Regions from separate parts of the Mycolicibacterium fluoranthenivorans genome, predicted to be linked through region 2. Evidence: predicted binding sites of a transcription regulator. Region 2 holds the regulator's gene; the other holds the start of a gene.
The links. The regulator LexA, encoded in region 2, represses DNA repair genes until DNA is damaged. The targets are predictions, from matches to a motif close to CGAACANNTGTTCG.

Region 1 (4,361 bases), 940 kb from region 2:
CGGACCACGGCGACGGGTATCCCGGTGAGCTTGCCCTTGACCAGGTCCGCGGCCGCGGCGAGTTCGTCGGCGACCGCGATCTCGGTGACGATCAGTTCATTGCCGAAGCTGTCGTGTGAGCCGCCGTAGCCGTGCAGCACGGTCAGTCCGGCGGCACCGATCGCCACATCGGTCTGACCGTTGCGCCAGGCCCGGCCCATGGTGTCGGTGACCACCACGCCGACCCGGACCCCGAGGCGCTGCGCCAGTCCGTCGCGTACGGCGGTCGCGCTGCGGTCCGGATCCACCGGCAGGAGCGCGAGTTCGGCGCCGTCGACATTGGAACCGTCCACCCCGGCGGCGGCCTGGATGAGCCCGAAGGCGTTCTCGGTGATCAGGGTTCGGCCTTTGCGGGCCAGCACGCGGACGGCCTCGTCGTCGATGAGCTTGCGCCGCAAGGCGTCCCGTTGCTCGGGATCGGTGGGTGCGGCGACGATGCGGCCTTCGGCCTTGGACAGCACCTTGCTGGTGACGACGACGACGTCGTCATCGCGCAACCAGTCGGCGGCCGCGGCGATGGCCGCGGACACGTCATCACCCGGCCGGAACTCGCCGAGGCCGAGGACCGGGATGATCTCGATGGCTTTCGAGGTGCCGTGGTCGGTGCTCGTCACGTCACTCACAGGCTCAGGCCCGCCAACCGGATTCCCGCGCGCACCATCTCGGCGGTGGCGGCCGGATCGGTCATCAACAGCGGAGCTTGGCGCACCTTCACACCGTCGATCGACGCGGTGTCGCCCTCATCGATCAGCCAGCCGTCCAGGATGCCGGTCCCACTGCGGGCGCCGAAGTGATTTCCGACTGCTTGAGAAGTGGATTCGACACCGATCACGCGCAGACATTCGTCGGCCATGCCGCGCAACGGCTTTCCGGCGATGATGGGGGAGTAGCCGATCACCGGTGCGGCGGTGGAGCGCAGCGCCCCGCGGATGCCGGGAACGGCGAGGATGGTCCCGATGCTCACTACCGGATTGGACGGGGCGAGCAGCACGATATCGGCACCGGCGATGGCGTCGAGCACTCCGGGTGCGGCCGTTGCCTTGTCGGAGCCGACGAACGCGAAGCTGTGCGTGGGTATCTGGGCCCGATAGCGCACCCACCATTCCTGGAAGTGGATGGCACGACGTTCGCCCTCGGGATCGGTGACCACCACATGCGTCTCGCTGCGGTCATCGCTGACGGGTAGCAGTCGGGCGCCGGGCGACCACCGATCGCACAGTGCCTCGGTCACCTGGGACAGCGGATACCCGGCACGCAGCATCTGGCTGCGCACCAGATGGGTGGCCAGATCCCGGTCGCCGAGGCCGAACCAGTCGGGCTGTACCCCGTAGGCGGCGAGTTCCTCCTTGGCGTGCCAGGTTTCGTTGCGATGGCCCCAGCCGCGCTCTGGGTCGATGCCGCCGCCGAGGGTGTACATGCAGGTATCGAGGTCCGGACAGATGCGCACGCCGAACATCCAGGCGTCATCGCCCACGTTGACGACGGCCGTCAGCTCGTGATCGGCGGGGCCCTCGGTTGACGGGGGATCCTGGCTCGTTTGGTTGGCAAACTGGCCCAGCCCCAGCAGGTGCTGCACTCCGAGCAGGAACCGGGCGCCACCCACGCCGCCGACCAAAACGGTGACCTTCACGCCTTCAGACCCTAGGCCAGCGGGCTTGTGTGGCGGACATCGCGCCGGGGTGTGGCGAACACGCCGGTGCAGTGACACGCCGGATCTATGTCACGAGATGGTATGAAAACAGGCCCTACCGCTTGACCCTGGCAGCTAACAAGTGTCTAATCACATCAGTGTCATTTCGCGGTTGCACCCCGGTTCCGGTGTCGCAGACCAAGATTCGATCACTTGTTCGAATGTGTTCGAGAGTGAGCGTATCTGGGATGGCCTTACACCACAATAGTGTTGGCGGGACAGGAGCTCCGTAGAGCTCCAATATGGGGACTATTAAACAGGTGAGGAGGCGGAACATGTCTTTTGAGCAGGTCGATTTCGACCGCGTGCTCCGGTTCGACAACCGGCTGCTCGGTTCAGTGGACAACGAACCGCACACCACTACCGACCCGGTGCCATTCGAGGTGCCCGGGCGCCCGCAGTTGAGCTTGGTGCCGGAACGGATGGATTTCGATGCGGCCGCGACCGACGAGGAAGACGATCAGTGGCAGGAGCGTGCCTTGTGCGCGCAAACCGACCCTGAGGCCTTCTTCCCGGAGAAGGGCGGCTCCACTCGGGAGGCCAAGCGCATCTGCTTGGGCTGTGAGGTGCGCGACCGTTGCCTGGAGTACGCACTGGCCAACGATGAGCGGTTCGGTATCTGGGGTGGCTTGTCAGAACGAGAACGGCGCCGCCTCAAGCGCGGCATCATCTGACAGGACCGGCGGGCGCGAGCGTAGCGACCCGGGGATCAGAACGGCTCGGCCTCACGGCTGAGCCGTTCTGCGTTTCGGACTAGTCGTCGTCGATCGAGGGATCGATGACCGACGGCTCGACACCCAGATAGGTGGCCACCTGGGCCACTAGTACTTCGTGAAGAAGATCCGACAGTTCGTCCCTGTCCTTGGCGCGGCGTTCTATCGGCTTGCGGAACAACACAATTCGCGCGCGGGTGGAGTTGCCGCGCACATCCACGCCGGCGGGGATCAGGCGCGCCAGGGCGATGGGACCGTCGGCGACCACCTCCGGGGGCCACTGCACACTCTCGGGATCCTTCGGTGCGATGCGGGGAATCTCGTCGACCGCCACGTCGAGGGTGGCCACCCGGTCATGCCAGCGGCGCTCGATCGGTTCGTAGGCTTCCAGCACGGCCATGTCGAATCGCTCCGCGCGACTGCGCCAGCCCGGCACGGTAGGCGGGAGCAACGGCCCGCGCATTTCGCGGCCGCGGCGTGATCCGCGAGGGTTGCGCTGAGCCACGTGACAGATGGTAACGGTTGGAGATCGGCCCTCGTCGCACTGCGCGTGTCCGTATGCCCGCGACGTTTCCGCACGATAATCTTCGCATCGTGAATGTTCCCCGTCGCTGCTGCAGGCCCGGGTGCCCGCACTACGCCGTGGCGACGCTGACCTTCGTCTATTCGGACTCGACAGCTGTCGTCGGACCCCTGGCGACCGTGTCGGAGCCGCACTCGTGGGATCTGTGCGTCGTGCACGCCGGACGTATCACCGCGCCGCGCGGCTGGGAACTGGTCCGGCACGCCGGACCGTTGCCCTCGCATCCCGACGAGGACGATCTGGTGGCGCTGGCCGACGCGGTGCGTGAACGCAACGACGGTCTGCCCTCGTTGGTGAACGGTGTGACCGCCGGTTTCTCGGACCCGTCGACGGGACTTCCGGGGGGTGCGCTGATCGCGCCGCCGGTGCGCCGACCGGAATCCAACGGCCGCCGGCGCGGGCATTTGCGGGTGTTACCCGACCCGCCCGACACCGGTACGGAATAGAACATTCAGCTGGGTGGCGGGACCTCCGGCGGCGGAATTCGTGAGCCACTAGGCTGGCTGCCGAGTCATCTTTTCCCACGTCCGGTCGATCCAGAGAGCGAGGACAGCCATGCCTCGGCCCGCCGCCGCAGTCAACGCTGTGATCAAGGCCTATGACGTTCGCGGGCTGGTCGGTGAGCAGATCGACGAGGCATTCGTCCGCGATGTCGGGGGAGCCTTCGCCAGGCTGGTGCGCGACGAGGCCGGATCCGGTGGGCTGAAGCGACCCGTCACCCAGGTGGTGATCGGCCACGATATGCGCAGCAGCTCACCGTCGCTGGCCGATGCGTTCGCCGAAGGTGTCACGGCGCAGGGTTTGGACGTGGTCCGGATCGGGCTGGCCTCGACCGATCAGCTGTACTTCGCGTCCGGGCTGCTGGACTGCCCTGGCGCCATGTTCACCGCCAGTCACAACCCCGCTGCCTACAACGGCATCAAGCTGTGCCGGGCCGGCGCCAAGCCGGTCGGGAAGGACACCGGGCTGGCCACCATCAGCGCCGAGGTCATCGACGGCGTGCCCGGATACGACGGGCAGCCGGGCACGGTGACCGACCGCGACGTCCTCGCCGATTACGGCGCGTTCCTGCGCTCGTTGGTCGACCTCTCCGAACTTCGCCCGCTGCGTGTCGCGGTCGACGCGGGTAACGGCATGGGTGGCCACACCACACCGGCCGTTCTCGGCGCGATCCCCGGCGTGACGGTGCTGCCGCTGTTCTTCGAACTCGACGGCACCTTCCCGAACCATGAGGCCAACCCGCTGGATCCGGCCAACCTGGTCGATCTGCAGGCACATGTCCTCGCCACCGGGGCCGATATCGGATTGGCTTTCGACGGTGACGCGGACCGGTGCT
Region 2 (4,361 bases):
GATGGCCGGGCGGGTCGGCGGCGCACTGTTCGGTTCGACGGGGGTCGGGCGTGATCTGCCCGACATGCTGCGGGTGCTCAACGATCTGCCCGAGCCGACGGCGTCCTCGGCGTTCGCGCGCACCCTGCGGGCGGTCGTCGACTGGCGCGGCCAGGTGGTCACCATGCTGGACCGATGTTATTTGACGGAATCGGTTCCCGTTCAGCTCGTTTGGGGCAAGAAGGATTCCGTCATCCCGGTCAGTCACGCCCACCTTGCACACTCCGCGATGCCCGGATCGAAGTTGGAGATCTTCGACGGTTCCGGGCATTTCCCGTTCCACGACGATCCCGACCGCTTCGTCGAGATCGTCGAGCGCTTCATCGACTCCACCCAGCCGGCCCCCTACGACCAGGAACTCCTCCGGGACCTGTTGCGGGCCGGCATCAGCGAAAAGGCGATCACCGGGCCACTCGACACCCGAGTCGCCGTGCTCGATGCGATCGGCGGGGACGAGCGAAGCGCCACCTGACTACCATCGACGTCATGGCGGTCGAGGTCAGCGTGCTGCGAGTGTTCACCAGTCCCGAAGGCGAGTTCGGCAATCCGCTCGGCGTGGTGGACGCCGCCGCCGTCGATCCGGCCGACCGGCAACGGTTGGCTACCGAATTGGGTTACAGCGAAACCATTTTCATCGACATTCCGGAACCGGGTGCGACGACTGCACGCGCCCATATCTTCACTCCCGCCACCGAGTTGCCGTTCGCCGGGCATCCCACCGTGGGTGCGGCCTGGTGGTTGCGTGACCGCGGCACCCCGGTGCGGACCCTGTCGGTACCCGCCGGCCTGGTACAGGTCGAATACACCGAGGACGGTCTCACCGCCGTCAGCGCCCGTGCCGAGTGGGCACCGGAATTCGCGATCTACGAGCTGGATTCGGTGGCCGAGGTGCGCGATGCCGACCCGTCGGACTACCCCGGCGACACCGGGCACTACGTGTGGGCCTGGACCAGCGCCGCAGACGGGGCGCTGCGGTCGAGGGTGTTCGCCCCACACGTGGGAATCGTCGAGGACGAGGCGACCGGCGCTGCCGCGGTGCGGATGACCGACTATCTCAGCCGGGATCTGCACATCACCCAGGGCAAGGGCTCGGAGATACACACCTGGTGGGATCCGCAGGGCTGGGTCAAGATCGCCGGGCGCGTGACCCGCGACAGCGACACCGTGGTCGAATGAGCGGGCTCAGCCGGTGCTCGTCACACGGCGATGGGCGCGCAACGCCTCGATCTCGCGCTCGAAATCGGCGGCCGAGCTAAACGACCGGTACACGGACGCGAATCTGAGGTAGGCGACCTCGTCGAGGTCGCGAAGCGGCCCGAGGATGGCGAGCCCGACCTCGTGGCTGGGAATCTCCGGCGAGCCCGCGGCCCGCACCGCATCCTCGACCTGCTGGGCCAACAGGTTGAGCGCATCGTCGTCCACCTGACGTCCCTGGCAGGCGCGACGGACACCCTTGATGACCTTCTCACGACTGAACGGTTCGGTGACGCCGCTGCGCTTCACCACGGCGAGCACCGCGGTTTCCACGGTGGTGAACCGGCGCCCGCACTCGGGGCAGGAGCGGCGGCGCCTGATGGCCTGCCCCTCATCGGTCTCGCGCGAGTCGACGACCCGTGAATCAGGGTGACGGCAGAACGGACAGTGCATCACCGCTCCTTCGCCGCACCGAATGTCGACCACTTCGAACGACTCCGAGCCTACCTGCACCACCCGCAGGCGTCGCCCGTCTGTCCTGATTGGGCGCTGGACGGGCGGCCGGCCGGGCACCGCCGACATTGGGCGGCAGCGCGTTTGGCCACTCACGAGTCAGCCGATCGGCGCGATGAGGGTCCGCCCGGCGGGCACCGCAGCGGAGTCGAGCTTGTTGAGTTCCTTGATCCGGTCGACCACCGAGTCGACGGGTGCGTCGGGAGCGACCCGCTGCGCCACATGTTGCAGCGTCTCCCCCGCTTCGACCTGCACCACCGACAGCCGGGTGGGTACCTGCACCGCAGCCTGGCCGACGTCACCGCCCACCTGGGCGACCAGACCCAGCCACACCGTGATCGCGGCGGCGATCAGCGCCAGCACCACGGTGGTGACCGGGGTGATCGGGCGGCGGCGGTGCGAGGCCCGTGACATCAGGACGCCGGTGCCGCGGTGCCCGAGCGGGGCACCCGAGGGCCGGCGCACCTGCGGGCGACGGCGCCGCACGACCACATCCCGCGGCAACGGCCACACCTCGGCCGCGGCGCGCCGCCGGACCTCGACCTGGCCGCGGCCCACGGGGCGCGCGTCGAAGTGAGATTCGAACTCGCGATCGAACTCGCGGTCGAACTGGGTGTCGAATCGAGTCTCCAGAATGGTCATTTCTCCGCCTTTCGCCGAGTGGGCCTGCCGATCGTTCGCTTGTGTGTTCGAAGATAGTCGATCATGTGTTCGATGGATAGAACATGTGATCGAACTGTTGCAAACGATAAAGGCACCCACCGACAAGTGGCGGCGCACGCCGACACGCCTCGAACACATGTTTGATTAATGGTCCCGGGGCGACTAGATTCGGCGCCATGAGCGAGCACACCGACACCCCTGAGGCGCGTTCAGGACTCACCGAGCGGCAGCGCACCATTCTGGAGGTCATCCGCGCGTCGGTGACCAGCCGTGGCTACCCGCCGAGCATTCGGGAGATCGGTGACGCGGTCGGCCTGACGTCGACCTCGTCTGTCGCACACCAACTCCGGACACTGGAGAAGAAGGGCTATCTCCGTCGCGATCCCAACCGTCCTCGCGCGGTGGACGTCCGGGGTTCCGACGATACGGTGACGCCGATCGTCGCCACCGACGTCGCCGGATCCGACGCGCTTCCCGAGCCGACCTTCGTGCCGGTGCTGGGCCGGATCGCCGCCGGTGGCCCGATCCTGGCCGAGGAGGCCGTGGAGGACGTGTTCCCGTTGCCCCGCGAACTCGTCGGCGAAGGGTCGCTGTTCCTGTTGAAGGTGGTCGGCGAATCCATGATCGACGCAGCGATCTGCGACGGCGACTGGGTGGTCATCCGTCAGCAGAACGTCGCCGAGAACGGCGATATCGTCGCGGCGATGATCGACGGCGAAGCCACGGTCAAGACGTTCAAGCGCACCCGGGGTCAGGTGTGGCTGATGCCGCACAACCCGGTGTTCGATCCGATCCCCGGCAACGACGCAGTGGTGCTGGGCAAGGTCGTCACCGTCATCCGCAAGATCTGACGGAGATCAGTTGGCGCGAACGAATCCGTTCGTCACCGCGAATTCCTCATTGACGAACCAGATCTCAGCCGGTGTCTGGTCATAGCCGGGCATACCGGGCGTCCAATACTCGCCCGTGCCGGTGTGCGCCTTGATCAGATAGCCCTCGGGTGCGCGGTACGGGTCGCTACCCGCCAGGCGCATCGAGGTATTTGCGGGATCCGGCTCCTCGATATGGATCGCCGCATGGCGTCCGCTGGGGAAGTCGGGTTCGTAGGTCGAGCGCGGAATCGGCGGTAGGCCCGCCACCAGGGGTACGGCGGCAGTCTCCGGTTCGGGCTCGTCGTCGTGGTCCACCTCGTCGCGATCGCTGAGGTCGTCGTCATCCTCGGGGACATCAGACTGGATGCGGGTGGGGGCCGTGTCGACAGAGTCGGCATCGGAGTCGAATTCCAGCGATTCGTGGGCATCGGGTTGGGCCGGTTCGCCGGCTTCGTCGTGCTCTTCGGCGCCGAGCCCCGCCAGCGCCCAGGGACTCTGCGGCGAGTAACCGCCGGGCTCCTGGCCGAATGCGGCGGGCCCACTCTCGTACTCGTCGGGCTCGTGTGACTCGGCGCGGCCGTCGAAACCCGAATCGTGCGGGCCTCGGTAGCCGGCCGCGTACTCGTCCTCACCGTAGCGATCGCCGTCGTAGCCATCGCCCTCGTGGTGCTCGCCGTCGTAGTGCTCACCGAAATGGTCATCCCGCGACCGCCGGTTGCGCAGCACCGCCGTGATGATGAGGCCGACCAGTGCGAGCAGCGGGATCAGGCCCAGCAGCCACCACCAACTCCACGCGTACCACTTCTTGCCGGCGGTACTGCTGGGCTCTGCGGCGGGGGCTTTGGGCGCATCGGCACCGGGCACCTCGAGGCCGGCCAGTTGCGACTGCAGATTCGCGGGCTCCGTCGTGAACTTATGGGTCGACTGGTCCCACGAGATGCTGCCGCCGTTGAACTGCTGGGTGATGACATCACCGTTCTGGGTCTGATCGCTCTTGGGCGCACCCAGATCCCCGGTGGCACCGCCGAGTTTGTCCCACGCCGCGTTCATGGCACCACGGACGATCACGGCGCCGAAGTC

Region 1: cofD (2-phospho-L-lactate transferase) is a predicted target of LexA. The motif match lies at 1,876-1,889, and genes of this name have one in related genera.

The regions. Positions count from the first base shown of each region.
Region 1 is NZ_JAANOW010000001.1:1,739,598-1,743,958, forward strand. It holds gene FHU31_RS08550 (coenzyme F420-0:L-glutamate ligase) at 1-653, opposite strand, end outside; gene cofD (2-phospho-L-lactate transferase) at 659-1,669, opposite strand; gene FHU31_RS31215 (WhiB family transcriptional regulator) at 2,152-2,403, shown strand; gene FHU31_RS08565 (metallopeptidase family protein) at 2,483-2,905, opposite strand; gene FHU31_RS08570 (DUF3499 domain-containing protein) at 3,037-3,471, shown strand; gene FHU31_RS08575 (phosphomannomutase/phosphoglucomutase) at 3,581-4,361, shown strand, end outside.
Region 2 is NZ_JAANOW010000001.1:2,677,279-2,681,639, reverse strand. It holds gene FHU31_RS12950 (alpha/beta fold hydrolase) at 1-511, shown strand, start outside; gene FHU31_RS12945 (PhzF family protein) at 526-1,215, shown strand; gene nrdR (transcriptional regulator NrdR) at 1,222-1,686, opposite strand; gene FHU31_RS12935 (LysM peptidoglycan-binding domain-containing protein) at 1,846-2,388, opposite strand; gene lexA (transcriptional repressor LexA) at 2,586-3,260, shown strand; gene FHU31_RS12925 (sunset domain-containing protein) at 3,267-4,361, opposite strand, start outside.